One region of the Vibrio sp. YIC-376 genome, then DNA from elsewhere that is predicted to be linked to it. Evidence: predicted binding sites of a transcription regulator. Region 1 holds the regulator's gene; the other holds the start of a gene.
What was found. Region 1 encodes MetJ, which represses methionine synthesis genes. Its sites were predicted from a motif close to TTAGACNTNTANANGTCTAA; they were not measured.
Positions count from the first base shown of each region.

Region 2: a site for MetJ is predicted at 4,994-5,013, ahead of metN (methionine ABC transporter ATP-binding protein MetN). Genes of this name have one in related genera too.

Region 1 covers NZ_JBBWFK010000021.1:34,566-50,996, reverse strand. Annotated here, with positions in the region: gene bfr (bacterioferritin) at 1-458, shown strand, start outside; gene WJM94_RS22705 (malic enzyme-like NAD(P)-binding protein) at 668-1,945, shown strand; gene metJ (met regulon transcriptional regulator MetJ) at 2,061-2,381, opposite strand; gene WJM94_RS22695 (O-succinylhomoserine (thiol)-lyase) at 2,605-3,768, shown strand; gene WJM94_RS22690 (bifunctional aspartate kinase/homoserine dehydrogenase II) at 3,781-6,189, shown strand; gene metF (methylenetetrahydrofolate reductase) at 6,464-7,360, shown strand; gene WJM94_RS22680 (PadR family transcriptional regulator) at 7,429-7,968, opposite strand; gene ppc (phosphoenolpyruvate carboxylase) at 8,392-11,025, opposite strand; gene argE (acetylornithine deacetylase) at 11,301-12,437, opposite strand; gene argC (N-acetyl-gamma-glutamyl-phosphate reductase) at 12,582-13,586, shown strand; gene argB (acetylglutamate kinase) at 13,608-14,399, shown strand; gene WJM94_RS22655 (argininosuccinate synthase) at 14,489-15,703, shown strand; gene argH (argininosuccinate lyase) at 15,952-16,431, shown strand, end outside.
Region 2 covers NZ_JBBWFK010000004.1:194,506-210,936, forward strand. Annotated here, with positions in the region: gene queF (NADPH-dependent 7-cyano-7-deazaguanine reductase QueF) at 1-776, opposite strand, end outside; gene syd (SecY-interacting protein) at 901-1,446, shown strand; gene WJM94_RS09850 (Zn-ribbon-containing protein) at 1,449-2,225, shown strand; gene WJM94_RS09855 (MetQ/NlpA family lipoprotein) at 2,331-3,140, opposite strand; gene WJM94_RS09860 (methionine ABC transporter permease) at 3,165-3,842, opposite strand; gene metN (methionine ABC transporter ATP-binding protein MetN) at 3,832-4,866, opposite strand; gene gmhB (D-glycero-beta-D-manno-heptose 1,7-bisphosphate 7-phosphatase) at 5,210-5,761, shown strand; gene treR (trehalose operon repressor TreR) at 5,862-6,809, shown strand; gene treB (PTS trehalose transporter subunit IIBC) at 7,007-8,431, shown strand; gene treC (alpha,alpha-phosphotrehalase) at 8,640-10,325, shown strand; gene WJM94_RS09890 (YitT family protein) at 10,407-11,009, opposite strand; gene glyA (serine hydroxymethyltransferase) at 11,356-12,606, shown strand; gene lipA (lipoyl synthase) at 12,882-13,847, opposite strand; gene lipB (lipoyl(octanoyl) transferase LipB) at 13,844-14,506, opposite strand; gene ybeD (DUF493 family protein YbeD) at 14,683-14,961, opposite strand; gene WJM94_RS09915 (serine hydrolase) at 15,101-16,279, opposite strand; gene WJM94_RS09920 (septal ring lytic transglycosylase RlpA family protein) at 16,373-16,431, opposite strand, start outside.

The sequences.
Region 1 (16,431 bases):
TAATTCAACATCTCAATAAAGTGCTCGGCAACGAGCTCGTCGCTATCAATCAATATTTTCTCCATGCTCGTATGTACAAAGACTGGGGCTTAAAGCATCTGGCCGATAAGGAATACCACGAGTCAATTGATGAAATGAAGCATGCAGATCATCTCATCGAACGTATTTTGTTTTTGGAAGGTTTACCTAATCTGCAAGATCTCGGCAAGTTGATGATCGGCGAAGATACCAAAGAAATGCTCGAATGCGATCTCAAATTGGAAATGGCCGCTATTCCGGATTTAAAAGATGCCATCGCGTATGCGGAAGATATCAGGGACTACGTCTCTCGCGATCTTTTCCAAGATATTCTCGAGGATGAAGAAGAGCATGTCGATTGGCTTGAAACTCAGCTTGGCCTGATTGAAATGTCGGGTATTGAAAATTATCTACAAGCACAGTACGTAGATGAAGAATAATCTTGGGCGTCTCAAGATTGTATTTATAAATCTTAACCTTATAGCAGAGCACCTGACTTAAAAGTTAGGTGCTTTTCATCATTATCTGGTCTAATCTCATTTTATTATCACTATTTTAAGGATTTTGCTCGCAATCTTACCTTTGAAGATTGACTTCTATCCTTTAGAATTTATTCCCCCTTACCTAAATATAAAAAAAGAGACCCCCCATGTCTGAAGACAATCGCCAAGCAGCAACTAGAGAAGAAGAACAGCGCCAACGAGCTCTTGACTACCATGCTTACCCGACCCCAGGGAAAATTGCAGTCGAGCTAACAAAACCGGCAGAAACCGCAGGCGATCTAGCTTTAGCTTACAGCCCTGGTGTTGCTGAGCCTGTGCGTGAAATCGCGCAAAATCCTGACAATGTGTATAAGTACACAGCGAAAGGTAACATGGTTGCCGTAATTTCTAACGGTACCGCTATTCTTGGTCTGGGTAACCTTGGCCCTCTTGCTTCTAAACCAGTAATGGAAGGTAAAGCGTTATTGTTTAAGCGTTTTGCTGGCCTTGATTCAATTGATATCGAAGTAAAACACCGCACGATCGACGAGTTCGTTAATACCGTTGCGAGCATTGCTGACACATTCGGTGGTATCAACCTAGAAGACATCAAAGCACCGGATTGTTTTGAGATTGAAAAGCGCCTTATCGAACGTTGTGACGTTCCTGTTTTCCATGATGATCAGCACGGCACAGCAATCGTAACGGCCGCAGGTATGCTGAATGCGATCGAGCTACAAGGCAAGAAACTAGAAGATTCCACAATCGTTTGTCTTGGTGCTGGTGCTGCGGCAGTAGCATGTATGGAGCTACTGATCAAATGTGGCGCAATGCGTGAAAAGATTTACATGCTGGATCGTAAGGGTGTGATTCATACTCGTCGTGATGATCTCAATGAGTACAAACAGCTATTCGCGAATAACACGGATAAGCGTACCCTGGAAGATGTTATCGAAGGTGCCGATCTGTTCCTTGGTGTTTCAGGTCCGAACCTACTTCCTGCAGAAGCTCTGAAACTGATGGCTGATAAGCCAATTGTTTTTGCGTGCTCTAACCCTGATCCAGAAATCAAGCCAGAGCTTGCACACGACGTTCGTAGTGACTTGATCATGGGTACTGGACGCAGTGATTACCCGAACCAGGTAAACAACGTGCTTTGCTTCCCATTCATCTTCCGTGGTGCTCTGGATGTACGTGCAAGTGAAATTAATGATGAAATGAAGCTTGCTGCTGTCGAAGCAATTCGTGAACTGGCGAAGGAACCAGTGCCAGAAGCAGTACTTAAAGCTGCTGGTGTGGATAAGCTTGAGTTTGGTACTGACTACATTATTCCTAAGCCAATGGACGCGCGTCTGTTGCCTCGTGTTGCAAAAGCAGTGGCTCAAGCTGCCGTTGACTCTGGTGTTGCTCGCATTGAGATGCCAGAAAACTACATGGCAGAGTAATTCTTCCGTCGTAAATGATGTACAAAAAATGGGACGCTATCGCGTCCCATTTTTTATGTCATTCTTTTAGTACTGGAAGCTGAACAACCGAGCGGTGTATTCAATTCAACCATAATTACTCGTCATCAAACGACTCGAACTCGATACCCATTGCTGTCATCAGCGCTTTTGCTTCTGTCGGAATATCGTCAGGGCGATCTTTACGAAGGTCTTCATCCGTAGGAAGCGGTTGTCCTGTGTACGCGTGCAGGAATGCTTCACATAGGAGTTCGCTGTTGGTAGCGTGGCGTAAATTATTGATCTGACGGCGAGTACGCTCATCAGTTAGCACTTTTAAAACTTTCAGCGGGATAGATACAGTGATTTTTTTTACTTGTTCGCTTTTCTTTCCATGCTCAGCATACGGGCTAATGTATTCGCCATTCCAGTCAGCCATTGCGTACCTTCATATTTGTAATAGGTTAAAAATAATAGAGGTGCTGATTTTAGCTGCATTTACTGCCATAAGCAAAGACATATAGACGTCTAGAAGTGTTGACGTCTCAAAATTTGACGAGTAAAGTGACAGGAACAGTAAGGGAGTGTGCAATTCATTGAATCTGAAATTTAGATATAGCGCATTCCTATTTAGAAGTCACCACCTGTGAAAGGATACACCCATGAGCATCCGCAAGCCTGCGACCATTGCTGTACGCACTGGTATCGAATCCGACACTCAATACCATGCTGTCGTTCCACCAATTTATCTATCGACAAACTATGGCTTTCCTGCATTTGGAGAAGTGCCTAAGTACGACTACACGCGCTCAGGTAACCCAAACCGTGGCTTGTTAGAAAGCGCTCTGTCTGAGCTGGAATCAGGAAAAGGAGCGGTGGTAACCAACTGCGGTACGTCTGCGCTGAACTTGTGGGTCTCTGCTTTCATCGGTCCTGACGATCTGATTGTTGCACCACATGACTGCTATGGTGGTACTTACCGTCTTTTCAATACTCGCGCCAACAAAGGTGACTTCAAAGTGCTGTTTGTTGATCAATCAGACGAGCAGGCGCTTGATGCAGCTTTAGCGCAAAAGCCAAAGCTTATCTTGATAGAAACACCGTCAAACCCTCTTGTTCGCGTCGTGGATATTGCTGCTGTATGTGAAAAGGCCAAGCAAGTCGGAGCCTTGGTTGCCGTAGACAATACCTTTTTGACACCTGTGTACCAAAAGCCATTAGATCTGGGTGCTGACTTCGTTATTCACTCTACAACGAAATACATCAATGGCCACTCGGACGTCATTGGTGGTGTGGTGATCACTAAGACGGAAGCGCATGCAGAAGAGCTGGCGTGGTGGGGTAACTGCATTGGTGCGACAGGCACGCCATTCGATAGTTACATGACGTTGAGAGGTATTCGTACGTTAGGCGCTCGTATGCGAGTGCATGAAGAGAGCTCAAAGCAGGTACTTGCATATCTGAAGCAACAATCGTTAGTAGCGAAAATTTATCACCCAAGTCTGCCTGAGCACCCAGGACACGAGATTGCGAAAAAGCAGCAATCAGGTTTTGGCTCGATGCTGAGTTTTGAGTTTGCTGGCTCATTTGAACAGCTCAAAGTGTTCGTTAAAGAGCTGCAGTTGTTCTCTCTTGCTGAATCACTAGGTGGTGTAGAGAGTTTGATTTGTCACCCTGCGTCTATGACACATCGTGCGATGGGTGAAGCCGCGCTGGCAGAGGCTGGTGTATCACAGCAATTACTGCGCCTTTCTGTCGGTCTCGAAGATGCACAAGATCTGATTGCTGACCTAGAGCAAGCTTTCACTAAATCGGCACAGCAATAGGAAACAATAATAATGACTGTACAACGTCAGCTACATAAATTTGGTGGTAGCAGCTTAGCTAATCCTGAATGTTACTTGCGTGTCGCGGGTATCCTTAAAGAATATTCAGCAGAAAATGACCTGGTCGTGGTATCCGCTGCAGGCAAAACTACGAACCGCCTGATTGAGTTTCTCGAAGGCTTAGAGAAAGATGGTCGAATTGCTCACGAAGCGTTACAAGGATTAAGACAGTTTCAAACTGGTCTCGTCGAAGAATTGTTAGAAGGTGAAGCTCAAACACACGTGTTGGCCACTTTACAAGATGAGTTCAGTACGTTGGCTGAACTGACATCTCCGCTTACCGACGCGAAAAAAGCGGCAGTCCTAGGACATGGGGAAGTGTGGTCTTCTCGTTTGCTTGCGGCATTATTGACTCAGCAGGGGTTACCCGCCGTCGCGCAAGATGCGAGAGCATTTTTACGAGCTGAAGCCGGGACGCAGCCAGAAGTCGACCGCGCTCGCTCATACCCGCTTATTAAAGAAGCACTGGCCCAGCATAGTCATAAACGAGTGATTATTACCGGTTTCATGGCGCAGAATGACCATGGTGAAACCGTTCTTCTTGGGCGTAATGGTTCTGACTATTCTGCGACAGTGATAGGTGCGCTTGCGGAAGTCATTACGGTCACTATCTGGAGTGATGTGGCGGGTGTTTATAGTGCTGATCCGCGTTTAGTTGCGGATGCGTGTTTACTGCCGCTGTTGAGATTGGATGAAGCCAGTGAGCTTGCACGTCTGGCAGCGCCTGTGCTACACAGCCGAACGCTTCAGCCTGTGGCGCAAAGTACTATGGATTTGAGCCTCAAATGCAGTTATCAACCTGAATCAGGTTCGACTCGCATCGAACGCGTACTTGCTTCTGGACGTGGGGCAAAAATTATTACTTCATTGGATGATGTGCTGTTAGTGCAGTTGTCATTCAAACCTGGTCATGACTTCAATAAAACGCAAAGTGATGTGCTTAATTCACTTCTGCGTGCCCAGTTAGAGCCTCTGACTTTTGAACTCCAGCCAGAACAGCAGATTTTGCGATTAGCCTATACCGCCGAAATTGCTGGTGGTGCGCTGAAGTTCTTACAAGCGTCGGCGTTTGAGGCAGAAATCACGCTTCAAGCGGGATATTCTCTGCTTGCTGCTGTGGGGGCTGGAGTAACGACAAATCCTAGCCACTGTTTTGGTTTCCATCAAAAGTTAAAACACTCACCAGTGGAGTTTATCTCTGAAACTGAATCTGGATTGAGTCTGGTGGCGGTATTACGCAGCTCGAATACAGAAGAGTTGGTTCAATCGATTCACACCCAGTTGTTTCAGGCACAGAAGCGAGTTGCTGTCGCATTATGCGGTAAAGGTAATATTGGCTCGAGCTGGCTGAATTTATTCGCAACACAGAAGAATGAACTAGAGAAACGTCATGGCATGAGCTTTGACTTAGTTGCTGTGGTTGATAGCCAGAAGTTCTGGTTTGATGAACAGGGTATCGACGCCACCAAAGTGTCAGCACTATTTAACGATGAAAGTGTTGAGAACGATGATTCTTGGCTGACTCGCCTTGGTGCGCTGCAGGATTACGATGAGGCCGTTGTGCTTGATGTCACCGCAAGTAAAGAGCTGGCTCAGAGTTACATCGATATTGCTCAGCAAGGTATCCACTTGATCTCCGCGAATAAAGTGGCGGGCTCGGCGAATAGCCAGTATTACCATCAGGTGCAAGATGCCTTTGCAAAAATTGGGCGTCACTGGCTCTACAACGCGACTGTAGGAGCCGGGTTACCAATCAATCATACGGTTCGTGACCTGCGTGAGAGTGGTGATGAGATTGTGGCGCTCTCAGGCATTTTTTCCGGTACGCTTTCGTGGTTGTTCCAGCAGTTCGATGGCACGGTTTCATTTAGTGAACTGGTCGATTTGGCCTGGCAGCAAGGTCTAACGGAACCAGACCCTCGCTCTGACTTAGATGGTTCAGATGTGATGCGTAAACTGGTGATTCTGGCGCGTGAGTCTGGTTTGGATATCGAACCGGGAAGTGTAAAAGTCGAGTCGCTTGTTCCAGAGGAGCTGCGTGATCTGAGTTTAGATGAGTTCTTTGATAACAGCACGTTACTGAGCCAGACTCTGCAAGAGCGTTTGATAAAAGCGCAGAAAAACGATCAGGTTCTACGCTACGTCGCACGTCTAGAAAAAGATGGCAAAGCGACCGTAGGCATCGAAGCCTTATCCCGAGAACATGCGCTTGCGAACTTGCTTCCGTGTGACAATATCTTCGCAATCGAAAGCAAGTGGTACAAAGACAACCCGTTAGTGATTCGTGGTCCGGGTGCTGGACGAGAAGTGACGGCTGGTGCGATTCAATCCGATCTAAACCGTCTTGCTGGGCTGTTTTAAATTGGTGTTAGTTCTCAAACCCCGGGGATAATCCGGGGTTTTTTATTCCTTTCTCAGTGCCATACTTAGTTCCAGAGCCGGAAAATTACCATGGTTTTTATGGTTAACTATCTGACAAGAATGAACTTGAACTATTCTCATTGTTAACGTGAAAAAAATTCATAATCACAAGGTTGACATTAAATCGTATTCAATTCATTCTGTGGACATATAGACGTCTAAACGTCGATTTGCAGAATTTGATTTCGTGGCGGATTGTCACAGGGAGAGTAAGATGGGTTACACGCACGCAGGCCACATTGATGCCTTAAACCAGAATATCGCTGAGCTGTCAGATAACATTAATGTTTCGTTTGAGTTTTTTCCGCCAAGCAATGAAAAAATGGAAGAGACACTGTGGAACTCTGTGCACCGTCTAAAAACTCTTCAACCAAAGTTTGTTTCTGTTACTTACGGAGCTAACTCAGGTGAGCGTGACAGAACACACTCAATCATTAAAGAAATCAAAGCGAAAACAGGCTTGGTGGCGGCACCGCACTTAACTTGTATTGACGCGACTCGTGATGAGTTGATTGAGATCGCGGATGATTACTGGAATAACGGTATAGAAAATATCGTAGCACTGCGTGGTGATATTCCCCCTGGTGGTGGCGCTCCTGATATGTACGCATCTGATCTGGTTGAGTTGCTGAAGTCTCGCCATGATTTCGATATTTCGGTTGCAGCTTTCCCTGAAGTTCACCCTGAAGCGAAAAGTGCGCAGGCTGATTTGCTTAACCTTAAACGTAAGGTTGATGCAGGTGCGAACCGTGCGATTACCCAGTTCTTTTTCGATGTTGAGTCTTACCTGCGTTTTCGTGACCGCTGTGTTGTCGCTGGCATTGATGTCGAAATCGTACCGGGTATTTTGCCAGTCTCTAACTTTAAACAGGCATCCCGTTTTGCTGCGCAGAACAACGTTAAAATCCCTGGCTGGATGAGTCGACAGTTTGATGGCTTGGATGATGACCCAGTAACTCGTCAATTAGTAGGTGCAAGTCAGGCGATTGATATGGTTCGTGTACTGAGCCGTGAAGGTGTGAAAGATTTCCACTTCTACACGCTAAACCGTGCAGAAATGACATACGCATTGTGCCACACGCTGGGAGTTCGCCCTAAGGCGACTATCTAGTTTGAAAGCAAAAAGGCTTGCCATATGGCAAGCCTTTTACTTATTCGAGTTATGGGCTGGTTTAAGATTTAACCGATAACTTCAAGTTCAGTTAGCACTTCCTCTGCCCACGTAATCCACGTTTCACGCAACAGTAGGTTGCGGCGTAGAGTCAGGCGTTCTAGGCGTGCTTGTTTGTCCAACGTTGACGGCGTAGCGTAGTATGCCGCTTCAATTTCTTTGTAGTGAGAAACCAGTTTACGTGACTCTTCTACCAGTTCAGACAGTTGCTCACGGAAAGGTGCAGCAGGTTGCACCGCGCAAGCCATCAGCTTCGCTGAGAACTCATCACGAACGGTTGGGTGTGCGGTTGGTTGGTCAAACCATTCACCAAGTGCGCTACGTCCAGCATCAGTGATGGAGTAAACTTTACGGTCTGGTTTGCCTTCCTGAGGCTCTAGCACGCAAGTAACCAGTTCCTTCTCAGCCATTTTGTTTAGCTCACGGTAAACCTGCTGGTGACTTGCTTTCCAGAAGTAACCGATGCTTGCTGAGAATTCTTTTGTGATATCGTAACCGGTTGCATCGCGTGTGCTAAGAACAGTTAAGATTACGTGTGGTAATGACATGTCTTCAATCCAAATGGTCAATAAACTTGTAAACAAGCTACTTACACTTTCAGCTGCGCTCTTAATGGCGTTTGAGTTTTTTGTGTATAAGTAGCACCAACATTGTTGGTCCTGTCACCTTAAAGCCGTTTATCACCTAGAGATGGGAATTCCCATCATGACCGGAGCAGATTTGATTGGATTTATGTGCTCTCGGCAGGGTAGGTAGTATATAAATAATAAGCATGAAGTGGAATAGTAGGAAAAAATTACGCTAAAAAACTAATATAATACTCAATAGTTTGTTTTATTGGTTAATTATGCTGCTTTTGTGGTTGTAGGTAGGGTTTAATTGGCTCGATTAACTGGTTGATTGCTGTTCAAGTTGGTGGGTATAAAAAAGGCTGAGCAGTTGCTCAGCCTTTCAGTTCATAATCGATGGTATTAACCTGTGTTACGCATACCAGCTGCGATACCAGCGATGGTCACCATCAACGCCTCTTCAAGATTTGCTGAGGCTTCTTCATTTTGGCGCGTACGGTACAGCAACTCAGCTTGAAGCATGTTCAATGGCTCTACGTAGATATTACGCAAGCGAATGGATTCCAGACCCCATGGGTCGTGTTGCATCAAGTTTTCGTTGTTTTCTACGTTCAGTACGGCTTTGATGTCTTTCTGTAGTTGAGTTCGAAGTCTCTCACCCAACGGACGTAGTGATTCATCCACAAGACGTAAGTCGTAGTAACGCGAGATATCGATATTACATTTCGAGTACACCATCTCTAGCATGCCAAGGCGTGTAGAGAAGAAAGGCCATTCACGACACATTTCTTCTAACAGCTCTTGGTGACCTTTGTCGATAGAGTACTGGATTGCTTCACCCGCACCTAACCAGGCTGGTAATACTAAGCGGTTCTGGCTCCACGAGAAAATCCAAGGAATCGCGCGTAAACTTTCTACGCCACCGTTCGGGTTACGTTTCGCAGGACGAGAACCTAGTGGCAATTTACCTAGCTCAAGTTCTGGTGTCGCCTGACGGAAGTAAGGTACAAAGTCTGGTTCGCCACGTACAACGCTGCGGTAAGCTTCACAACTCACTTGAGACAGCACTTCCATTAGATCACGCCACTCTTGTTTTGGCTCTGGTGGTGGCAGTAGGTTCGCTTCCAGAATTGCACTTGCGTACAGGTTGAAGCTGTTTACTGCAACATCTGGCAGGCCAAGTTTAAAGCGGATCATCTCACCCTGCTCAGTAACACGCAGGCCACCTTTAAGGCTCTTCGGTGGCTGAGATAGCAACGCTGCATGTGCAGGCGCACCACCGCGACCTACCGTGCCTCCACGGCCGTGGAATAGCGTTAGTTCAACGCCTTCGTCTTCAGCAACTTTGACCAAAGATTCCATCGCATCGTACTGAGCCCAGCCAGCTGACATTACACCCGCATCTTTCGCTGAATCAGAGTAGCCAATCATGACCATCTGATGGTTTTGAATGAAGCCACGGTATAAATCGATACTCATCAACTGCTTGATAACCGATTCAGCATTGTTTAAGTCGTCCAGAGTTTCGAACAGCGGACAAACATCCATGCGGTAAGGACAGCCAGACTCTTGTAGCAATAGGTGAACGGCCAGAACGTCAGAAGCGGTACGAGCCATCGAAATGACATACGCACCGAACGCATCACGTGATTGCGCTGCAATAATCTTACAGGTGTCCAAAACCTCCTGAACAGGTTCTGATGGCTGCCAGTCACGAGGCAGAAGTGGACGCTTGGAAGCCAGTTCGTTGGTCAGGAATGCGATTTTGTCTTGCTCGCTCCACTGCTCGTAGTCACCGATGCCCAGATAGCGAGTTAATTCAGACAGTGCATTCGCATGGCGAGTACTTTCTTGACGAATGTCCAGACGAACCAAGTGTACGCCAAACGCTTTCACGCGGCGCAGAGTATCAAGTAGTGAGCCGTCTGCGATGACACCCATTCCACATTCATGTAGCGATTGGTAACACGCGTAAAGAGGATCCCAAAGCTGCTCTACGGTTTGTAGCGGTGCTTTTACAGCCAGTTTTTGGCCATGAACTTTTGCGTCCAGAATATCTTTGGTTTCATTAAGCAGCGCACGCAGTTGTTTTAGGATTGCACGGTACGGTTCGTGCTGATCTTCGCCTGCCAATGCGCGTACCTGATCGTTACATACTGTCATAGACAGTTCGCTGATCAGTTCATTGATATCGTTAAGGTAAAGATCCGCCGCTTTCCAACGTGAAAGAAGCAGAACTTCACGTGTCACGCTGTGCGTCACGAATGGGTTACCATCACGGTCACCACCCATCCATGATGAGAAGTGAACCGGACGTGCATCAATTGGCAAACCTTCGCCCAAATAAGTTTTCAAGCGGTCATTCATTTCACGTAGGAAATCAGGTACCGCTTCCCACAGTGAATTTTCTACAACGGCAAAGCCCCATTTCGCTTCATCAAGTGGTGTAGGGCGTTGCTGGCGGATCACATCTGAGTGCCAGCTTTGTACGATCAGCTGTTCTAGACGACGCTCGGTTTTTTTACGCTCTTTAGATGACAGATCGCTTAATTCTAGCTTTGATAAACACTCATTGATCTTCACTAGTTTGTTGATCATGGTGCGACGAGTGATTTCTGTTGGGTGCGCGGTCAATACCAGTTCAATGTTCAGATCACGAACAGCCTGCGCCGTATCAAGTTTACTGACATTGTTTTGCACCAGTTTAGAAAATAGCGAGTTGATCGCGTCAGGTTCGCAGATATGATCTTCACAGTGACGTGAAATGGTGTGGTATTGCTCAGCAATATTCGTCAGGTTTAGAAATTGGTTAAACGCACGGGTTACTGGCGTTAACTGCTCATCAGGAAGGTGTTTGATTTCTTCGATCAAACTTTCTTTGTCTGCTTGGTTTCCTGCTTGGGCTGATTTGGATAATTTACGAATTGTTTCCACTTTTTCGAAAATTTCTTCGCCATGGGCGTCGCGAATAGTATTACCCAGTAAGTGGCCTAACATGCGCACATTGCTTTTGAGTGCGGCGTATTTCTCGTTCATTGTCGTCCTGCCTCGTAAAAAAACTACATCCATTGTCCTTGTTAGGACACCAATCTAGCGAAAAGCACCAGTTGTAGTCAAATAAAGCCGACTATGTTTGTAATTATTCCGCTTATCTCCTGATTTAGAGCAATATTAAGACGCATATCAAATAAAAGTGAAAATTAATTACAAAATAACTGGTTAAATAATTGTTATGTATTAATAACAGAGTATAAAAAAGATAGCATGCGCAGCTCATCGGAGCTGCACAGATCGGTTTTTTGTACTTGCAACTAACAGCAGTATTTGATCATTGCCTTGGAGAGCACATCTATAGTTGGGTCAATAAAATCCAAAGCCAGAAACTCGTCCGGTTGATGTGCCTGATCGATAGAGCCCGGTCCAAGTACCAAGGTTGGACACAGTTCTTGTAAAAACGGTGCTTCGGTGCAGTAGTTGACGGTTTGCGAGCTGGTTTGACACAACTCTTCTACACCGCCAATGAATGGGTGATCATGTGGACACTCATAGCCTGGAATCGAGTCATGCAGCGGAATGATTTCAATACGTCCCGGCCATTTCGCTTCCACTTCTTTAAGAGCACCACGCAGCATATTCTCTAAACCATCTAGGCTGATGCCAGGCAATGGGCGGACGTCGTAATGCAATTCACAACAGCCACAAATACGGTTGGCACTGTCACCGCCATGAATATGACCGAGATTCAGTGTTGGATTTGGTATCGCAAACCCTGGGTGGTGATACTCTTTAATTAGCTTGTCGCGTAATTTCATCAGAGCGAACATCACTTCATACATGATCTCAATGGCATTGACACCAAGAGCGGGATCCGACGAGTGTCCAGATTTACCTGTAACACGAATGGCATTAGCAACATGACCTTTATGACCGCGAATTGGTACCAAGCTGGTAGGCTCGCCAATAATGCAGTAGTCCGGTTTGAACGGTGCGTTAGCAGTGAAGTGTCTGGCACCTAGCATGGTGGTTTCTTCATCACAGGTCGCTAATACATAAAGCGGCTTCTTCTGTTTACTCCAGTCGACTTTTTTGACTGCCTCATAAATGAAAGCAAAGAAGCCTTTCATGTCCGCAGTACCCAGGCCGTAAAAACGGTTGTCTTTTTCAGTGAGTTTGTGTGGGTCGAAGTTCCAGCGTCCTTCATCAAATGGAACGGTGTCACTGTGGCCAGCAAGGAGAAGGCCACCTTCGCCCTCACCCATACGTGCGATCATATTGTGTTTGCCTGGTTCGACTTCGACCACCTCAACACTGAACCCCAGATCTTTGAACCAGGTCGCGAGTTTCTCAATGACTTTCGCATTACCTTGATCCCATTTTGGGTCAGTGGAGCTGATTGAAGAGGTGCTGATGAGTCCTTCATAGACCTCTAGAAAAGTTGGTAATTGCATGGATTCTTCAAATCTCCTATTGACAGACAGAGCACAAAAATGTAAAACACATATTAAATCATATTTAATGAATAAAAAATCAAAATATAGCAAAAATTAAATATGAATAGTCATTTGAGTCTTTAAATTTACGGATGTCATAGAATGCTAAAAACCACGATTATCGGAGCCAGCGGTTACACCGGCGCAGAGTTAGCTTTAATGGTTAACAAACACCCGGAACTCACGCTATCAGGTTTATACGTTTCCGCCAACAGTGTAGATGCAGGAAAGAGCCTTGCCCAGTTGCACGGCAAGTTAGCTGGCGTTATCGATATGCCTGTTCATCCGTTAACCGATCCAAAAAAAGTGGCAGTTGAGTCAGATGTGGTGTTTTTGGCCACAGCACATGAAGTCAGCCATGACCTCGCCCCAATTTTCCTCGAAGCAGGATGTAAGGTTTTCGATTTATCAGGCGCATTCCGTGTTCAGAGTGAAGGCTTTTACGAAACCTTTTATGGCTTCAAGCATCAATTTAACAACTGGCTAGACAAAGCGGTGTATGGCTTAGCGGAGTGGAACTTTAAAGCAATTAAAAACACTCCTTTAGTTGCGGTAGCAGGCTGCTACCCAACAGCATCGCAACTTGCTATTAAACCTCTGCTAGAAGGTGGCCTCATTGATACACAACAGTGGCCGGTAATCAATGCGACGAGCGGTGTGTCAGGTGCAGGTAGAAAAGCATCCATGACAAACAGTTTCTGCGAAGTTAGCCTGCAACCTTATGGGGTTTTCAATCATCGTCATCAACCAGAGATTGCTCAACACTTGGGTTGTGATGTGATTTTTACTCCTCATCTTGGCAACTTTAAACGTGGGATTCTTGCTACAGTTACCATGAAGTTGGCACAAGGCGTCACTGCGGAACAAGTCACTCAGGCATTCGAGCAAGCGTATCAAGGGAAACCAGCAGTACGTCTGAAAGGGGATGGCATTCCACGTATTCAGGATGTTGAAAATACACCTTTCTGCGATATCGGCTGGAAGGTGCAGGGCGAGCACGTAATCGTGATTTCTGCCATCGACAACCTACTCAAAGGTGCATCGAGTCAAGCGATGCAATGTTTAAATATTCATTACGGTTACCCAGAACTGACAGCGTTGCTGTAGTCGTTGATAGAGGGAAAAGCAATGACGCAAACCAATCAAGCTCCATTAGTCATTAAGCTAGGCGGTGCAGCTTTATCTTGCACAAAAACCTTGAGCCAACTTTTTGGTGCCATCGCGGCTTACCAAAATTCGGCACAGCGACAAATCGCCATCGTTCACGGCGGTGGCTACTTAGTGGATGAGTTGATGAGTAAGTTGCAACTCAAAACCGTAAAGAAGCACGGCTTACGAGTTACACCGTATGACCAGATTCCTATCATCGCTGGTGCACTAGCTGGCACGGCAAACAAGCTGCTTCAAGGTCAGGCTATTGCTGACGGTTTAAACGCAGTAGGTCTGAGTTTAGCGGACGGCGGCTTATGTCAGGTTGAGGAACTCGATCCTGAACTGGGTGCAGTAGGTAAAGCCTCTCCGGGTGATTCAACACTGATCCAAGCGATCTTAAACTCGGGTGCACTACCAATCATCAGCTCAATTGGTCTGACAAAAGAAGGTCAGATGATGAACGTCAATGCGGATCAAGCTGCTGTTGCTGTCGCTGGTGCATTAGATGCGGAGTTAGTTCTGCTGTCTGATGTGAGTGGTGTTTTGGATGGTAAAGGTCATTTGATCAAGAGCTTATCAGAGAAAGAAGCTGATGCATTGATCGAAGGTCATGTCATCACCGACGGAATGATCGTCAAAGTTAAAGCCGCTTTGGAGGCTGCCAATGATCTTGGTCGTCCTATCGAAGTTGCAACCTGGCGCTACCCAGAGAAACTGACACAGCTATTTGCTGGTCAAAGTATTGGTACGCAATTTCTGCCTCAATAAAGTCGCAGCAAAAAATTTAAAGAATTAAACATTAGGAAGTAGTTGGCACTGACCGCCGAGTGCAGAGCCAGTTAAATTTGGAGAAAAAAATGAGCAAAGTGAACGTTAAAAAAGTAGTAGTCGCATACTCAGGCGGTCTAGATACTTCAGTAATCATCCCGTGGCTAAAAGAGAACTACGACTGTGAAGTAGTTGCGTTTGTCGCTGATGTGGGCCAAGGCGCAGAAGAGCTAGAAGGCATTGAAGCGAAAGCGAAAGCATCTGGTGCATCAGAGTGTTACATCGCTGACCTTAAAGAAGAAATGGTTGCGGACTACATCTACCCAACACTAAAAACAGGCGCATACTACGAAGGTAAATACCTACTAGGTACTTCAATGGCGCGTCCAATCATCGCAAAAGCGCAGGTAGAAGTAGCTCGTAAAGTAGGTGCAGATGCGCTGTGTCACGGTTGTACTGGTAAAGGTAACGACCAGGTTCGCTTTGAGGGTGCGTTTGCTGCACTAGCTCCTGATCTGCATGTTATTGCTCCTTGGCGTGAATGGGATCTGGTTAGCCGTGAGCAATGTCTGGATTACCTGGCTGAACGTAACATTCCTTGTTCAGCGTCTCTTACCAAGATCTACTCTCGCGATGCAAACGCATGGCACATTTCTACAGAAGGTGGTGTGCTAGAAAGTACTTGGAATGCTCCAAACGAAGATTGCTGGGTATGGACCGTTGATCCTGAGCAAGCACCAAACGAAGCAGAATACGTAACACTGAAAGTTGAAAAAGGTGCGGTTGTTGCTGTCGATGGTCAAGAAATGACGCCTTACAACGCTCTGGTTTACCTAAACGAGAAAGGTGCAAAACACGGTGTTGGTCGTATCGATATCGTTGAGAACCGTCTGGTAGGCATGAAGTCTCGTGGTTGTTACGAAACTCCAGGGGGCACTATCATGATGGAAGCGCTGCGTGCTGTAGAGCAACTTGTGCTTGATAAGACATCATTTGAATTCCGTGAGGAACTAGGTCTTAAGGCTTCTCACCTTGTGTACGATGGCCGTTGGTTTACTCCACTATGTAAATCTATCCTTGCAGCTTCTGAAGAGCTTGCTAAAGATGTGAACGGTGAAGTTGTTATTAAGCTTTACAAAGGTCAGGCAACTGCTACTCAAAAACGTTCTGACAATAGCTTGTACTCAGAAGAGTTTGCAACGTTTGGTGCAGATGAGGTTTACGACCAAAGCCATGCTGGTGGTTTCATCCGTCTTTACTCATTATCAAGCCGTATCCGTGCGTTGAACAGCCAGAAGAAATAATTATATTTCATTGCTGAAGGAAAAGACCTGTCACTGAGTGGCAGGTCTTTTTTTTGTATTTAGCAACTGTAATCACTATGAAATCAGTTTTTAGTGAATATATATGTAAAAATATTGAATTTATACTTTATTTTTTGTCCAAGTTGTCGTAACGTTGGCCTATAAGAAAAAGTGAGTAAATGACCATCAATTTAGTCATCACTAATTAGAGCACGTTAGAGTAAGCAATAGTCACCAGGAGAGACGCAATGGCATTATGGGGCGGAAGATTTACCCAAGCAGCAGATACCAGATTCAAAGAATTCAACGATTCGTTGCGTTTCGACTACCGATTAGCTGAGCAAGATATTGTAGGCTCAATTGCATGGTCTAAAGCACTGCTTTCTGTTGGAGTCTTATCTGCAGAAGAGCAAAAGAAGCTTGAACTCGCTTTAAACGAATTGAAACTTGAGGTGATGGAAGACCCTCATCAGATCCTAGGCTCTGATGCAGAAGACATCCATTCTTGGGTTGAGCAGCAACTTATCGGTAAAGTAGGCGATCTGGGTAAGAAGCTTCACACTGGCCGCTCTCGTAACGATCAGGTGGCTACCGATCTTAAGCTTTGGTGTCGTCAGCAAGGTCAGCAGTTATTGATTGCTTTAGACCGTCTGCAATCACAAATGGTACATGTCGCAAAGCAGCACCAAGGAACCGTTTTACCCGGCTACACTCACCTTCAGCGTGCA
Region 2 (16,431 bases), on a different contig from region 1:
AAACCGCCACGGCGTGTGTAACGAGCAAACACAGTTAGCTTGTTTGGTTGGCAATATTTCATCAGGTCGGTGAAAATACGCTCCACACACTGTTCATGGAACTCGTTGTGTTCACGGAATGAAACCAGATAACGCAGCAGTTTCTCTCGGTCAATCTTAGCACCTTTATAGCGGATTTCGACGCTGCCCCAGTCTGGCTGGTTGGTGATCAAACAGTTTGATTTTAGCAAGTGGCTGTGAAGTGTCTCTTCAACTTGCTCTTCACCAGCGGCACCTTCAAGAAGCGTTGCATCAAAGTCGTAACTGTTGATTTCAATATCTTGATCGTCAATACACTCGCCTTCCATCGTGACGATAGGCTGGTTGGTGTAATGTGATACTGGGTTTACTTCTACCGAAACTTGTTCACCAGCACATGCTGAAAGGTCTTGTGTTAAACGCTCTGCCACTTCTTCCCAGTTAGTAAAACGGGTTTGGTTGTAACTGTTCAGGTACAGCTTAAATGACTTCGATTCAATCAGGTTTGCACTGGTTGCCGGAATGTACACTTCTCCAACGGCAACTTGTGGTAGGCCTTTGACATTCAGCCACGACAGTTCATATAACGTCCAAATGTCATGGCCCATGAACGGCAGGGTTTCACCCAGTTCAAGGTCATCGCGGTTCAGGCTACGAGGAACCGGCTGCAGCAGACTTGCGTCGTATTGGTTAGCGTACTCGGTCTTTTTGCCCAGAGTCAGGCCTGCAAGCTCTTTAGCGTCAGAATATTTGCTCATACTTTGTGGTCATTTTCGATTAGAATGACAAGAATTTTACTGAATCCGCTGATTAATTGCTATCCGGCAAACATTACAATCTAACAAACCTGCTATCTGACAAATAAGGAATGAGGAGACCTTCATGACCCACACCGTTACTCAGGCGCTACAAGACTTCAGCCTGCGCTACCAACAAGCTTGGCAAAATAAGCATAACGAATTGCCTTGCAGCGAAGAGCTGGCAGATCTTGTTTCTCCTTGTGTTGAAGAGAAACGTGATGGGGTGGTGTTATGGAAAGCTTTCCCACGTGAAGACATGGCGGATTTTACTAACGTAGAGAACGCTATTGAGTTGACGTTACACGATGACATTAAGGCTTTCTATGGTTCGCAATACAGTGCAGATATGGAAGGCACCTGGAAGGGTAATGCACTGACATTGCTACAGGTATGGAGCGACGACGATTTCGAACGTCTGCAGGAAAACATTCTTGGTCATCTGGTGACTCAGCGTCGTCTTAAGCTAAAACCGACGGTATTTATTGCCGTGACCGACGCAGAGCTGGATGTGATCTCGATTTGTAACTTGACGGGTAACGTGATTCTTGAACGTCTGGGGACGTCTCAGCGTGATGTGCTTGCAGATAATGTGAGTGAGTTTCTGACCAACCTAGAGGCAGCGGTGTAAGCATGTACGTTGTTGAGTTACAGTTTGAATGCTTTGATAACACCACAGTCAGCGCGGTAGATAAGGCCATCAATGGTTTGATGGATGCGCTCCGCTATAACGGGCAGGTGCTTGGTCGTGAATTTCCTATTGTGATGGGAGATGGCGAGTTCTTTGTTCGTGTGGTTTGCCCTGAGCAAGACAGTTTGCATCCGCGTTACCATTCTGATTTTGTCAAAGTGTGCATGAATCGGCTGTCGGATGCGTCTTTACTCGCTCCAAAAATGCGCATGCTTGGCCGTGACCTGAACTCGGAGCAAGCGGCAGAGGATGAAGCACCAAGCTGGCAAGTGCTGTATACGACTTATGTGCATACCTGTTCACCTCTGCGCAGTGGTGAAACTTTGTTGCCAATCCCTCTGTACCGCAACGAACCAACGCTAAACGGTGACCACAAAGCGGTCATTAAGTGGCAAACAGAATGGCAAGCGTGCGATGAAATCCAAATGGCGGGCGGATGCCGAGCTGAGCATGCGGCCCTGCATGAAATCTGTGACGTTGACAGCGTGCTGTTCCGTCGAGGCTGGGATTTACGTGGCCGTATTGAATACATCACTAAAATCCCGACTTACTACTACCAGTATCGTGTGGGCGGTCAGTCTCTTGAGAGTGAAAAAGCGCGTAAGTGTCCAAAGTGTGGAGGGGAGTGGCTACTGGACGAACCATTGCATGACATCTTCTACTTTAAGTGCGATGACTGCCGAATTGTCTCGAATATTTCCTGGGACCATCTTAAGTAAGGATTTTGTTTAACTTGCTGACTTTTGTTTAACTTGCTGAATAGTAAAAGGGCTGATGTTTTCACATCAGCCCTTTTGTTGGTGCGTACTTTCAGCAGAGTTGGATTACCAACCTTTTACTACGCCGCCTTTGAATAGCTCTTTCGCTGCTTCGTAAACTTCTTCAGTTTGGTAAGCTTTTACGAAGTTTTGTACATTTTCAGCGTTAACGTTATTTTCACGCGCTACGATTAGGTTTACGTATGGAGACTCTTTGTCTTCAACAAATACACCGTCACGCTCTGGAGACAGATCGATAGAGCTTGCGTATGTTGTGTTGATGATAGACAGCGTTACGTCATCCAGTGAACGAGGAAGTTGTGGTGCTTCAAGCTCAATGATTTCGATGTTTTTAGGGTTGCCAACGACGTCACGTACTGTTGCAAGCAGACCAACACCTTCACGTAGCTCAATCAAACCTTGTTGTTGTAGAAGAAGCAGTGAACGACCTAGGTTAGTTGGATCGTTTGGTACCGCGATACGTGCGCCATCTTGGATTTCGTCAACAGATTTAATTTGTTTTGAGTAACCAGCAATTGGGTAAACGAACGTGTTACCAGCGATAGCCAGTTTGTAGCCACGGTCTTGGATTTGCTGATCCAGGTATGGTTTGTGTTGGAATGCGTTTGCATCAACAGAACCGTCGTCTAGTGCTGCGTTTGGTGTTACGTAATCAGTAAAAGTAACCAGCTCAACATCTAGGTTGTATTTCTCTTTTGCGATTTTTGCTGCAACTTCAGCAACTTGTGCTTCAGCACCAGCGATAACGCCGACTTTTACTTTGCTTACATCCACTTCTTTTTCACCACAACCAGTAAGTGCTAGCGCAGAAGCAGCTGTTACGACAGTCAAAAGACCTTTAAGGCTAAATTTCATCTGTATCTCCTTATAATTTATTGCTTATCTGTGATCTACACGGCGTACCACTGCGTCGCCGATAGATTGAATAATTTGTACTAGAACAATCAGCATAACCACGGTTACAGCCATGATGGTCACATCGTAGCGGTGAAAACCGTATCGAATCGCAACGTCACCAAGGCCACCACCACCAACCGTACCTGCCATTGCTGAGTAGCTTACTAGCGTCACTAGTGTAATCGTTACTGAGTTAACAATAGTCGGCATTGCCTCAGGTAGCAGAACTTTTGTGATGATTTGTACAGGTGTTGCACCCATTGACTGCGCCGCTTCCACCAGACCTGTTGGTACTTCAAGCAAGGCACCTTCGATTAGGCGCGCTACAAAAGGGATTGCGCCAATGGTAAGCGGTACGATTGCTGCGGTTGTGCCGATAAAGGTACCAACCAGCATTTTTGTTACCGGGATAATCGCAACCATTAGCACCAGGAAAGGTACTGAACGGCCAACGTTAACAATGGCACCGAGAATGCTGTTGAGCTTAGTATTCTCTAACAGACCACCTTTCTTGGTTGTGTGCAAAATGACACCTAATGGGATACCGATGGCGAAGCCAACAATGCCGGCAACCGCTACCATGTATAAGGTTTCCCAAGTTGCACCCAGAAGAAGAGAGCTATTTAGGCTCAGCCATTCAGATACAGTATTAAAGGACATAGCCAAGTACCTCTACTTTCACGTTGTGCTCACGCAGGTATTCGATGGCTGCGTTATCGTCTTCTTCATTACCAAACAGTTCTGCGACCATCATGCCGAACTTTACACCGCCAGCGTAGTCAAGATCAGAACTCAGGATGCTCACATCAATATTGTATATACGTGAAATGTGAGACATTAACGGTGCGTCAACAGTCGCGCCAGTGAATTCCATTCGAATCAGTGGGTAGCTGCCTTCAACGCGATTTGATTGAAGTCGAACTTGGTAATCTTCTGGAATCGAAAGATCCAGCGTCGAACGAATAAATTCGTGCGCAAGCTCAGTTTTAGGGTGAGCGAAAATCTCACCAACTGTGCCTTTCTCAACCAGTTCACCACCGCCAATGATAGCCACTTCATGACAGATGCTTTTCACCACTTCCATTTCATGAGTGATCAGCAAAATAGTAATGTCGAGCTTGCGGTTGATCTTTTTTAATAGTTCAAGAATCGATTGAGTTGTTGCAGGATCCAGAGCGCTGGTGGCTTCATCACACAGCAGAACGCTTGGATCGGACGCCAGTGCACGGGCAATTGCCACACGTTGCTTTTGACCACCGCTCAGGTTCGCAGGGTAGCTTTCGTGTTTGTCTTCCAGGCCGACTAATTTAAGCAGTTCGGTTACTTTTGCACTGATGTGCGATTTATCTTTACCTGCAAGTTCAAGAGGTAGTGCGACGTTATCGAAAACGGTACGAGACGACAGCAGGTTAAAGTGCTGGAAGATCATGCCGATGTTACGACGTGTTTCTACCAATTGTGATTTGCTTAGTTTAGTCAGGTCAACGCCATCTACGATGATGGAGCCAGAAGTCGGTGCTTCTAGCATGTTCACACAGCGGATCAGAGTACTTTTACCAGCACCCGAAGAGCCGATCACCCCAAAGATGGTGCCCTTGGCGATATGTAGGTTAATGTCTTTCAGGGCAAGGATTTCTTTATTGCCTTGGTAGAACACTTTATTGACGTTTTTTATTTCTATCATGTTTCAACCTGCATAGAGATATGGGGAACTTCGTTGTCAAAAACGGCTTTTGACAGAACTTAATGTTGAGCTCTATCTCAATTTACAGTTGATGCTATGGGGTAACTTGATTTAAGTCAATAGATATTTTTACGTCTAGACGTCTAAATGTGCAAACGTTCTGATATGAGAAAGAGGTGGTTTTTATCCCGTGTTATCTGATAACCGGGTGAGACCTCCTAATTTCAACGATTCTTATCCAACAGCTCGGCGCATTTGTGGGAGTGTCAACCTAAATAGATAGTGTTGAAGCTTATAAGGTATGTAATAATCTGCTTAAACCGAGTTAATAGAGAAATACGTTTTGGCAAAACCAGCTGTTTTTATCGATCGTGATGGCGTAATTAACGTTGATCATGGTTACGTTCACGACGAACATGATTTTGAGTACATTGACGGTGTGTTTGAGGCGACGAAAGCGCTGAAGGACCAGGGGTACTTATTGGTGCTCGTCACTAACCAGTCAGGTATCGCGCGTGGTAAATTCAGTGAAGACCGTTTCTTGTCCCTGACTCAGTGGATGGACTGGAACTTCGTTGACCACGGCGTTGAGTTCGATGGCTTTTATTACTGCCCACATCACCCTGAACATGGTATCGGTGAATACAAACAAGATTGTGATTGCCGCAAGCCAAAACCGGGCATGTTCATTTCTGCACGCGACTTCTTGAAGATCGACATGGAAAAGTCTGTGATGGTTGGCGATAAAGCGGAAGACATGTTGGCAGCAGAAGCCGCTGGAGTAGGAACTAAGATTCTAGTGCGTACTGGCAAACCTATCACTGAGCAAGGTGAAGCACTAGCGACAGTCGTGCTGGATAGCATTGCTGACGTCCCTGCATATTTAAAGAAGTAACATCATAGCCAAATTTTAAAGGGAAGCGCTTGCTTCCCTTTTCTATGTTTGCTGTTAAAGTTCAATAACCTAAATTACTGTTCACTTTAGTTTGTCACCTATGAGCAAAAAACTCACCATTCTTGATATCGCAAAATTGGCTGGCGTTGGCAAGTCGACGGTTAGCCGTGTGCTCACTAACGATCCGAAAGTAAAGCCAGAAACGCGTGAGAAGGTTGAAAATATCATTCGTGATTCAGGCTATGTACCTTCCAAGTCTGCTCAGTCGATGCGGGGTGGCAGTCAAAAGGTGGTGGGCGTGATCATTTCTCGTTTGGATTCTCCATCAGAAAACCAAGCCGTGGGCACTATGCTTAAAGAGTTATATTCTGCTGGGTATGACGTAGTGATCATGGAGAGCCAGTTTGATCGTGTAAAAACCATTGATCACTTGGAAGTGCTAAGACGGCGTAATGTCGATGGCGTTATTGTGTTTGGTTTTACCGGGTGTGATGAACAAGCACTCGCGGAGTGGGGCAATCGCATTGTGGTCATTGCCATGGACACGAGTGACGTGTCCTCAATTAATTACGATAACCAGGGTGTGATTGATATGGCTCTGTCCCATTTAGAGCAACAATCGCTTTCTCGAATTGCGTATATTGGCGTGGACTCTGACGACAGAACAACGGGATTCGCGCGTTTGAATGCTTACCAGTTGTGGTGCCAGAGCAGAAATATCTCGCCTTGCTTTAAGACCGGAGCGCTTAGCCATGAGAGTGCTTATCAGTTGGTCGATCACGTATTACAAGAGGACACCCAAGCCATTGTGTGTGCCAGTGACACGCTCGCGCTGGGCGTCATCAAGCGCTTACAAGAATTAGGCCGCGAAGATGTCGTCGTAACTGGCGTTGGTGGCAATGAACTTCTCTCTTTTCTCTTCCCAAAAGTATTCAGTGTTGATCCCGGTTATGCCCATGCTGGTAAAAAAGCCGCTAACATGCTGATTAACCAGTTGAATGGCAACCATTCTTTACTGCACTTCACCCAGAAACCTGTCAGCCACTAGTGATAAAACCATATGCCATAGTCGCATAATGGGTGTCCTGCCCTAGACTTAGTTTGTGATCCTTTTCAATTAATGGGACTGTTCCCATTTTGTTTTTTATCTTCAGGTGGCAATATAAAACCACTTCGTGGGAATGTTCCCATTAATAATAAATACAATGAAAAGTTAAACATATCCAATACAGGGTGGACAAAGTTATGAGTAAGATTGCGCGTAAAGATGTACAGCGTCTTATTGAGTTGGTCGGAGGCTCTGACAACATTGCTAGTGTGAGCCACTGCTTAACTCGTTTACGTTTTGTACTGAATAAGACTGAGCAGGCCGATATTAAGCAGTTAGAAGCACTGCCAATAGTAAAAGGCTGTTTTACTAACGCAGGTCAATTCCAAGTCGTCATCGGCACTGAAGTCGATGAAGTTTATAAGGTATTGATCGAGATGACGGGGAAAAGCGAAGCCAGCAAAGACGAGTCAAAAAATGCGGCGCGTCAGAACATGAATATCGTTGAGCGTGGCATCTCTCACCTTGCAGAAATCTTTGTTCCTCTGTTACCAGCCATCATCACTGGTGGTCTGATCCTTGGTTTCCGTAACGTGATTGGCGACATCAAGATGTTTGATGGTCAGACATTGACTGAAATCAGTCAGTTCTGGGCGACAGTGCATTCGTTCTTATGGCTGATTGGCGAAGCAATATTCTTCTTCCTGCCAGTTGGCGTATGTTGGTCAACGGTCAAAAAACTTGGTGGTACGCCGATTCTCGGTATCACGCTGGGTGTAACGCTGGTCTCTCCACAATTAATGAACGCTTATTTGATCGGTAAGCAAGCGCCGGAAGTATGGGACTTCGGTTGGTTTGTGATTGAGAAAGTGGGTTACCAGGCGCAGGTGATTCCTGCAATGCTCGCGGGTGTGGTTCTGGCGTACATTGAGAAATACCTAAAACGCATCACCCCATCTTACCTGTATCTGGTCATCGTGCCGTTTGTCTCCATCATTGTCTCTGTGATTCTCGCGCACTCTATAATCGGCCCATTTGGCCGCATGTTAGGTAATGGTGTGGCATTCGCAGCCAAGGCCGCTATGACGGGTGATTTTGCGGTAATTGGCTCAACGATTTTCGGTTTCCTTTACGCGCCACTAGTTATCACAGGTATACATCACACCACTAACGCAGTGGATCTCCAACTCATGCAAGAGCTTGGTGGCACGCCAATTTGGCCTTTGATTGCACTGTCAAACATTGCTCAGGCATCAGCGGTTATCGGCATCATTATTATTAGTAAGAAGCAAGACGAGCGAGAAATCTCCGTTCCGGCTGCAATCTCTGCTTATCTGGGCGTTACTGAACCGGCGATGTACGGTATCAACCTGAAATACAAGTTCCCAATGCTGAGTGCAATGATAGGCAGTGCATGTGCGGCGGCTGTGTGTGGCAGTGCTGGCGTGATGGCGAACGGTATCGGTGTGGGTGGTTTGCCTGGCATCTTATCTATCCAGCCTCAGTTCTGGGGTGTGTTTGCCTTGGCAATGTTAGTGGCGATAGTGGTACCTGCTGGATTGACGCTGATTCTTTATAAACGTGCAAAAGCCAAAGGCGAGCTTGAGACGGCAAGCGCGTAATGGGCTTAACGAAGCGATGGTCAAAAAATCATTGCTTCGTTTCTCTAAACTTTAAAACTGTCATTTCAGAGTCGAGGAACGAGATGTCTGGAGTCTCGCATTTAAAGATTCCCTGCTATACCCCTTCGTTGCTCTTAAGAATGACCAGTATTTGGCCATGATTGTCATGGCGACCTTTTTTGAATTTAATGGTAAGTGAGTGTTAGAAATGGCTATGACCAAGCAAGATGAGAGCTGGTGGAAAACCGCAACGATCTACCAAATTTACCCGAAAAGTTTTTGCGATAGTGGCAGCAAAGGCACCGGAGATATTAACGGGATCATTTCTAAACTGGATTATTTGAAGCACCTTGGTGTGGATGCGATTTGGTTAACGCCGGTCTACCAGTCGCCAATGATCGACAACGGTTACGATATCTCTGATTATTATTCTATCAATCCAGACTTTGGCACCATGGAAGACTTTGATTCTTTGCTGGTGGAGGCTCACCAGCTTGGTATCCGAATCATCATGGACATTGTCGTCAACCATACCTCAACTGAGCACAAATGGTTCCAGTCAGCATTGGGCGACAAAAACAGCCCTTATCGTGACTACTACATCTGGAAAGATCCTGTAAACGGGGCTGAGCCAAACAACTGGCAGTCTAAGTTTGGCGGTAACGCATGGGAACTGGATGAAGCCACTGGTCAGTACTACTTACACCTGTTTGCGAAAGAACAAGCGGACTTAAACTGGGAGAATCCGGTCGTTCGCGAAGAAGTTAAAGACGTGATCAGCTTTTGGGCAGAGAAAGGCGTGGACGGATTCCGTCTGGATGTCATTAACCTGATTTCCAAACAGCAAGATTTTCCGAGCGATGATATTGGCGATGGTCGTCGTTTTTATACCGATGGCCCACGGGTGCATGAGTACCTGCAAGAGATAAGTAACGCGGTATTTCAAAAATACGGCAGTGTGACCGTAGGAGAGATGTCTTCGACCACTCTTGAGCACTGTCAGCAATATTCGTCTTTAGATGGCAAAGAGCTTTCTATGGTGTTTAACTTCCACCACTTAAAAGTCGATTACCCCAATGGTGAAAAGTGGACCAAAGCACCGTTTGATTTTCTTCAGCTCAAACAGATCTTCAATCATTGGCAAACCGGTTTGAATGGTAAAGGTTGGGGCGCATTGTTTTGGTGTAATCATGATCAGCCACGAGTCGTGAGCCGACTAGGTGATGATCAACAATACCGTGTGGAGTCGGCTAAGATGTTGGCAGCATCGGTTCACATGATGCAGGGCACGCCTTATGTTTATCAAGGTGAAGAGATCGGCATGACTAATCCGGGTTATACGGAGATCAGTCAGTATCGTGATGTGGAGAGTACTAACATGTACGACATCATGGTGAATCGTGATGGGGTGACGCATCAGGAAATGATGGCTATTCTGGCTCAGAAATCACGAGATAATTCCCGTACACCGATGCAGTGGAACAGCCAAACTCATGCTGGCTTTACCGAGGGAACACCGTGGTTAGAGGTGGCGCAGAACTATCCTGAGATCAATGCGGAGTCTGCAGTAGCGGATTTAAATTCCGTGTTTTACTTCTACAAGCGTTTGATTGAGCTGCGCAAACAGATCCCGGTAATCACCGACGGCAGCTATGAGGACTTGCTTCCGGAACATTCTCGTATATTTGCTTACGCTCGCCAGAATGAAACGCAGACGCTTTTGTGTATCAATAACTACTATGGTGAGGACGTGGAATGTGTGTTCCCAGAACACTTTGAGATGACGAAAGCGAAGTGTTTGCTGTCCAATTACCAGAATTCGGCCAGTTCAGTGGCCTCTCGTCATCAAACACTGCGCCCGTATGAAACGCGAATTTTGTTGATCGAAGAGTAACTTAACCTCTCATTTACGATGTCATCCCCACTAAAGGCTTTGGAATGCTCCCCAAAGCCTTTTTCTTTTTCGTCGAGGTTATTAAGAGCCGTAGGTAACGGAGTAGCGATGTGGCTTGTGGTTCATGGCGAGTACCAGGTTAAGTGCGAATGCGCCTAAAGCGGACAACGCGATAATCCAAGGTGAAACGAAGAACATGGATGCTAATACAATACACACATCAATCGCCATTTGGCTCTTGCCGACTGATATTCCGAATTTATCCTGGATAACCAGGCACAATACGTTAAAGCCGCCCAGGCTAGAACGGTGACGGAATAAGATCAGCATACCTAATCCCATCAGTAGCCCGCCTGCAACAGCGCAGTAGATTTCGTTTACAGACTCTAGCGAGATCAGTAAATAAAGATGATCGGCAAAAATTGAGACTAAAGCACCAGAAATGACACTGTTGATTGCAAAGTGACGCCCAAAACGTTTCCAAGCTAACAAATAAAAAGGAGTGTTAATCAAAAAGTACAGCACACCAAAGGTAAAAGGTGTAAATTGGCTAATAAGCAAAGCCAATCCCGTTGTTCCTCCAGTAAGGAGTTGTGCGGATTGGAGAAAGAAAACGCCTTGAGCAACCAAAAAGGTTCCCGTGAGAATCGCTATCCAGTCTTCTTTTAGTGAGTGTTTTTCCATCAAAGTTTCAGTCATCGGTGAGAAACAAGGCTGGCATCATAGTAAAAAGATGATCTTTTCGGTAGCTAGAGGGTAAAATTTGCGGTAAACCTATGTAATTGCTGTTTTACAGGGTGTAAAGCACAAAATTGACAGTAATGACTGTTGTTCAAATGATTGCAACTTCGACATGATATTTATTACTAGTCATCATGAAAAAACTGCATGAGAAAAATTTAAATTTTCTCTTTATGACACAGATCAAATTATGTAGAATGCGCGCCATTAGGGTGACGAAAACGTTTGCGCTCGGTCATTAAACAGTTTTTTTGCCAATTTCAGTACTAATCTGAGTCAGGAGATACAGATGCTTAAGCGTGATATGAACATCGCAGATTACGATGCGGAACTGTTCGCAGCTATCCAGGAAGAAACTCTTCGCCAGGAAGAACACATTGAACTTATCGCTTCTGAAAACTACACAAGCCCACGTGTAATGGAAGCTCAAGGTTCTCAGCTAACGAACAAATATGCTGAAGGCTACCCAGGCAAGCGTTACTACGGCGGTTGTGAGTACGTAGATAAAGCGGAACAATTAGCTATCGATCGTGCATGCAAACTATTTGGTTGTGAGTACGCGAACGTACAGCCTCACTCAGGTTCTCAAGCAAACAGCGCAGTTTACATGGCGCTTCTAAACCCGGGCGACACAGTACTAGGCATGAGTCTGGCGCACGGTGGTCACCTGACTCACGGTTCACCAGTAAACTTCTCTGGTAAGCACTACAACGTTATCCCTTACGGTATCGATGACGCTGGCCAAATCAACTACGACGAGATGGAAGCTCTAGCGCTTGAGCACAAGCCTAAGATGATCATCGGTGGTTTCTCTGCTTACTCTCAAATTGTTGATTGGAAGCGCATGCGTGAAATCGCAGACAAAGTTGATGCTTACCTATTCGTAGATATGGCGCACGTAGCAGGTCTTATCGCTGCAGGTGTTTACCCAACTCCAGTACCATATGCTCACGTAGTAACAACTACGACGCACAAAACACTAGCAGGTCCACGCGGTGGTCTTATCCTGTCTAACGCTGGCGAAGAGATGTACAAAAAGCTGAACTCAGCTGTCTTCCCTGGTGGTCAAGGTGGCCCTCTAATGCACGTTATCGCTGGTAAAGCAGTAGCGTTCAAAGAAGCGATGGAACCTGAATTTAAAGCATACCAAGCTCGCGTAGTTGAAAACGCGAAAGCAATGGTTGCTCAGTTCCAAGAGCGCGGTTACAAAATCGTTTCTAATGGTACAGAAAACCACCTGTTCCTGGTTGATCTAATCGACAAGAACATCACTGGTAAAGAAGCTGACGCAGCACTAGGTGCAGCGAACATCACCGTAAACAAAAACTCAGTACCAAATGACCCACGTAGCCCATTCGTAACGTCTGGTATCCGTGTTGGTACTCCAGCGATCACTCGTCGTGGCTTCACTGTAGAAGACGCAAAAGAGCTAGCGAACTGGATGTGTGATGTTCTTGATAACATCGACAACGAAGAAGTTATCGAAGCTACTAAGCAAAAAGTGCTAGATATCTGTAAGCGTCTACCAGTTTACGCATAATTGTTCTTCATAGAGTGAGCCGATTTCGGTGTCGAACATACTCATTTGCTCGCGCAAATTCCGTGTGTTCTCCTAGAACTCGACTCATCTATTTTGAAAATTGATATATTCAAGGTCCTCAATTGAGGGCCTTTTTGTTTGTCTGGCGTTTGGAATGGGTTCGGTATTCCCTACAAGCTAGGAATGAGCGTAGTAGGGAATCTCTTTTCTCTGAGCTATAGATACAAAAAAGGTTGGCGTAGTGCCAACCTTTTCAGTGAGTTATCTCGAGTTACTTACTTAATCTCAAGACCTTGAGCCTGCATGTCGGCATGGTATGAAGAGCGAACAAATGGACCACATGCTGCATGCGTGAAGCCTAGTTCTAGTGCGATTTCTTTTAGCTCGTCAAACTCTGATGGCGGAACGTAACGTTCGACTGGCAAGTGGTGACGGCTTGGCGCCAGGTACTGACCAAGTGTCAGCATTGTTACGCCATGCTCGCGCAGATCTTTCAGTACTTCGATGATCTCTTCTTTTGTCTCACCTAGTCCCATCATCAGACCCGATTTAGTCGGTACGTTTGGATGCTGCTCTTTGAATTTCTTCAATAGTTGTAGAGACCACTTATAGTTCGCACCAGGGCGAGCTTTACGGTACAGACGTGGTGCAGTTTCCAGGTTGTGGTTGAATACATCTGGCGGGTTATCTTTCATCAGATCCAGCGCTACGTCCATACGACCACGGAAGTCAGGAACCAGAGTTTCAATCTTAATGTCAGGGTTCAGCACACGAATCTCGCGGTTACAGTCAGCAAAGTGCTGTGCACCACCATCACGTAGATCGTCACGGTCTACTGACGTGATTACCACATACTTCAGTTTCATGTCAGCGATGGTTCTTGCCAGTTTTTGTGGCTCTTCTGCTTCTGGAGGCAGTGGACGACCATGAGCAACGTCACAGAAAGGGCAACGACGAGTACAAATTGCGCCAAGGATCATAAAGGTCGCAGTACCGTGGTTAAAACACTCAGCCAGGTTAGGGCAAGACGCTTCTTCACATACTGAGTGAAGCTTGTTCTTACGCATTGCTGCTTTGATGTCTTGAATTCGTTGGCTATCGGCTGGTAGCTTGATCTTCATCCAATCAGGCTTACGCAGCACTTGTTTCTGCTCTGTAGGCATGTTCTTTACTGGAATCAATGCCATTTTGTCGGCGTCACGATATTTAACGCCTTTTTCCATCTGGATTGGTTTGCTCATGCTTTATTACCTTGAGAAGGTGCTTCTGTGCTGAATTCTACTTGCTCGTAATTGAGCAAAGTAACAAGTTCTTGTACGAGTTGTTTTTCTACGGCTTCTACATTGTCTGGTCCGCCTAATTGGCTAACCTGAACCATTTCCATGCCTTCATAGCCGCAAGGGTTGATACGTAGGAATGGTGTCAAATCCATATTTACGTTCAAGGCGAGACCATGAAAGGAGCATCCTTTGCGAATGCGTAGACCGAGAGAACATATTTTCTTGCCATCGACATACACGCCCGGAGCGTCTGGTCGTGCTGCAGAGTCGATATTGTATGCTTTTAGCGTGTTGATCACGAGGTTCTCGATGTTGGTAACGAGATCTCGTACACCTAATTTTTTGCGACGCAGGTTAATCAGGAAGTAGGCCACGAGTTGACCCGGACCATGATAGGTCACTTGACCTCCGCGGTCGCTTTGTACGACAGGAATGTCTCCAGTGTTGATAAGGTGTTCAGCTTTGCCGGCCTGACCTTGGGTAAATACTGGGTGATGCTCTACCAGCCAAACTTCATCAGGTGTTTCTTCTGTGCGTTTGTCGGTGAACTCATGCATTGCCTTCCATACCGGCTCATAGTCCTGGCGGCCAAGTCGTTTCACAACAAGTTGGTGTTGCATGGCATTTCCTGTCGCTATTTTATAAAGTGTTCGGATTATAAACTGGATAATCCATCTACTCTACCGTTGAGTAACAGTTTTTTAACTCAAAGGTGAATGATTTTTTACTATCCTGTTGATAAATAAAAAGAAAGCAGCCGTAGCTGCTTTCAAAAAAAATTTAAAATATCAAATAATTACAGAACCATGCGAACAATCTCGATTTCGCCCAGTTCTTTGTAAAGGATCTCAACCTGCTCGATTGAGGTCGCAGTAATATTGATAGACACCGAGTGGTAGTTGCCCTTAGCACTTGGTTTTACTGATGGGCTGTAGTCACCTGGAGCATGGCGCTGGATTACTTCAAGAACAAGTTCTGGAAGCTCAGGCTTTGCATGACCCATTACCTTGTAAGTAAAAGAACAAGGGAACTCAAGCAGGTCTTTTAATTTTGCATCAGAGTTGATGGTTAGCATATCGGTAACTCCAGTTGGTATTCGTTGCGGTGCGAAATAGTACAGTCAATTTAAGGTGAACTCAAGGTTAGGCTCACAAACTTAAAAAGCCGCTATGGTAGGCGGCTTTATGAATCGGTTTGTTAATCTTTAGCTGTTTTTAGAAGAAGCTCTTAACTAACAATACGATGTAATCCCACATGCGGCTAAACAGGCTGCCTTGTTCTACTGTTTCAAGTGCCATCAATGGGTATTCGGCAATATCTTGACCATCGATTTGATAGTATAGTTTACCAACTACATCACCTTTATTAATTGGGGCTTCTAGCTCTTTTTCAAGTACGAAGCTTGCTTTTAGGTTTTTCGCTTCACCGCGCGGTAGGGTGACGTACGTATCTTTATCCAGACCCAGTGCAACCGTGTCTTTGTTACCCATCCACACTTTCTCTTCTACGAACGTTTCGCCAGCTTTGTGTGGAGCAACGGTTTCGAAGAAGCGGAAGCCGTAGCTCAGCAGCTTTTTGCTTTCTGATTTACGTGCGTTCGCATCTTTAGTGCCCATTACTACTGCAACCAGACGCATCTGGCCTTCAGTCGCTGAGCTTACCAGGCTGTAGCCTGCGTTGCTTGTGTGGCCCGTTTTGATACCGTCAACGTTCATGCTCTTATCCCAAAGCAAGCCGTTACGGTTGTATTGAGTGATGCCGTTGTAGGTGAATTTCTTCTCAGAGTAAACACGGTACTCATTTGGTACATCGCGGATAAGCGCTTTACCAAGCAGAGCCATGTCGTATGGTGTTGAGTACAATTCTGGGCTATCTAAGCCATGAACGTTGGCAAAGTGTGAGTTGGTCATACCCAGCGTATTTGCCCATGCGTTCATCAGATCGACAAAAGCATCCTCAGAACCTGCGATGTGTTCTGCCATTGCCACACATGCATCGTTACCAGACTGGATGATGATGCCGCGGTTCAGGTCTCTTACTTTTACTGTCGTACCAACTTCGACGAACATTTTTGAAGAGTCCGGGAAGTTTTTCGCCCATGCGTTTTTACTGATGGTTACGTCATCATCTTCTGAAATATTACCACGTGCTAGCTCTTGGCCAATGACGTAGCTGGTCATCATTTTCGTCAGACTCGCAGGAGACAATTGTGTGTTCATCTCTTTTTCTGCCAGTACTTTACCTGAATGGTAATCCATCAAAACGTAGCCTTTCGCTGCGATTTGAGGGGAATCTGGTACCACGATAGGTGAGGCTAGAGCTGATTGAGCGAAGGTTGCAGAAAGGGCAACCGATGAGACGAAAATAGATTTCACAAACTTATTTTTATTCATGGTAATTCAAATTTTTGGGTTTAACTGCGGATATCTTATCAGAATCACCAGTGATATTCAGAGGGGATTCAATGAGAAATCGATGAACCTACGTCATTTGGCAGTGTTGTGTTTTTTAATAAAGGCAGACGGATAGCCAAGCAACTTTACTT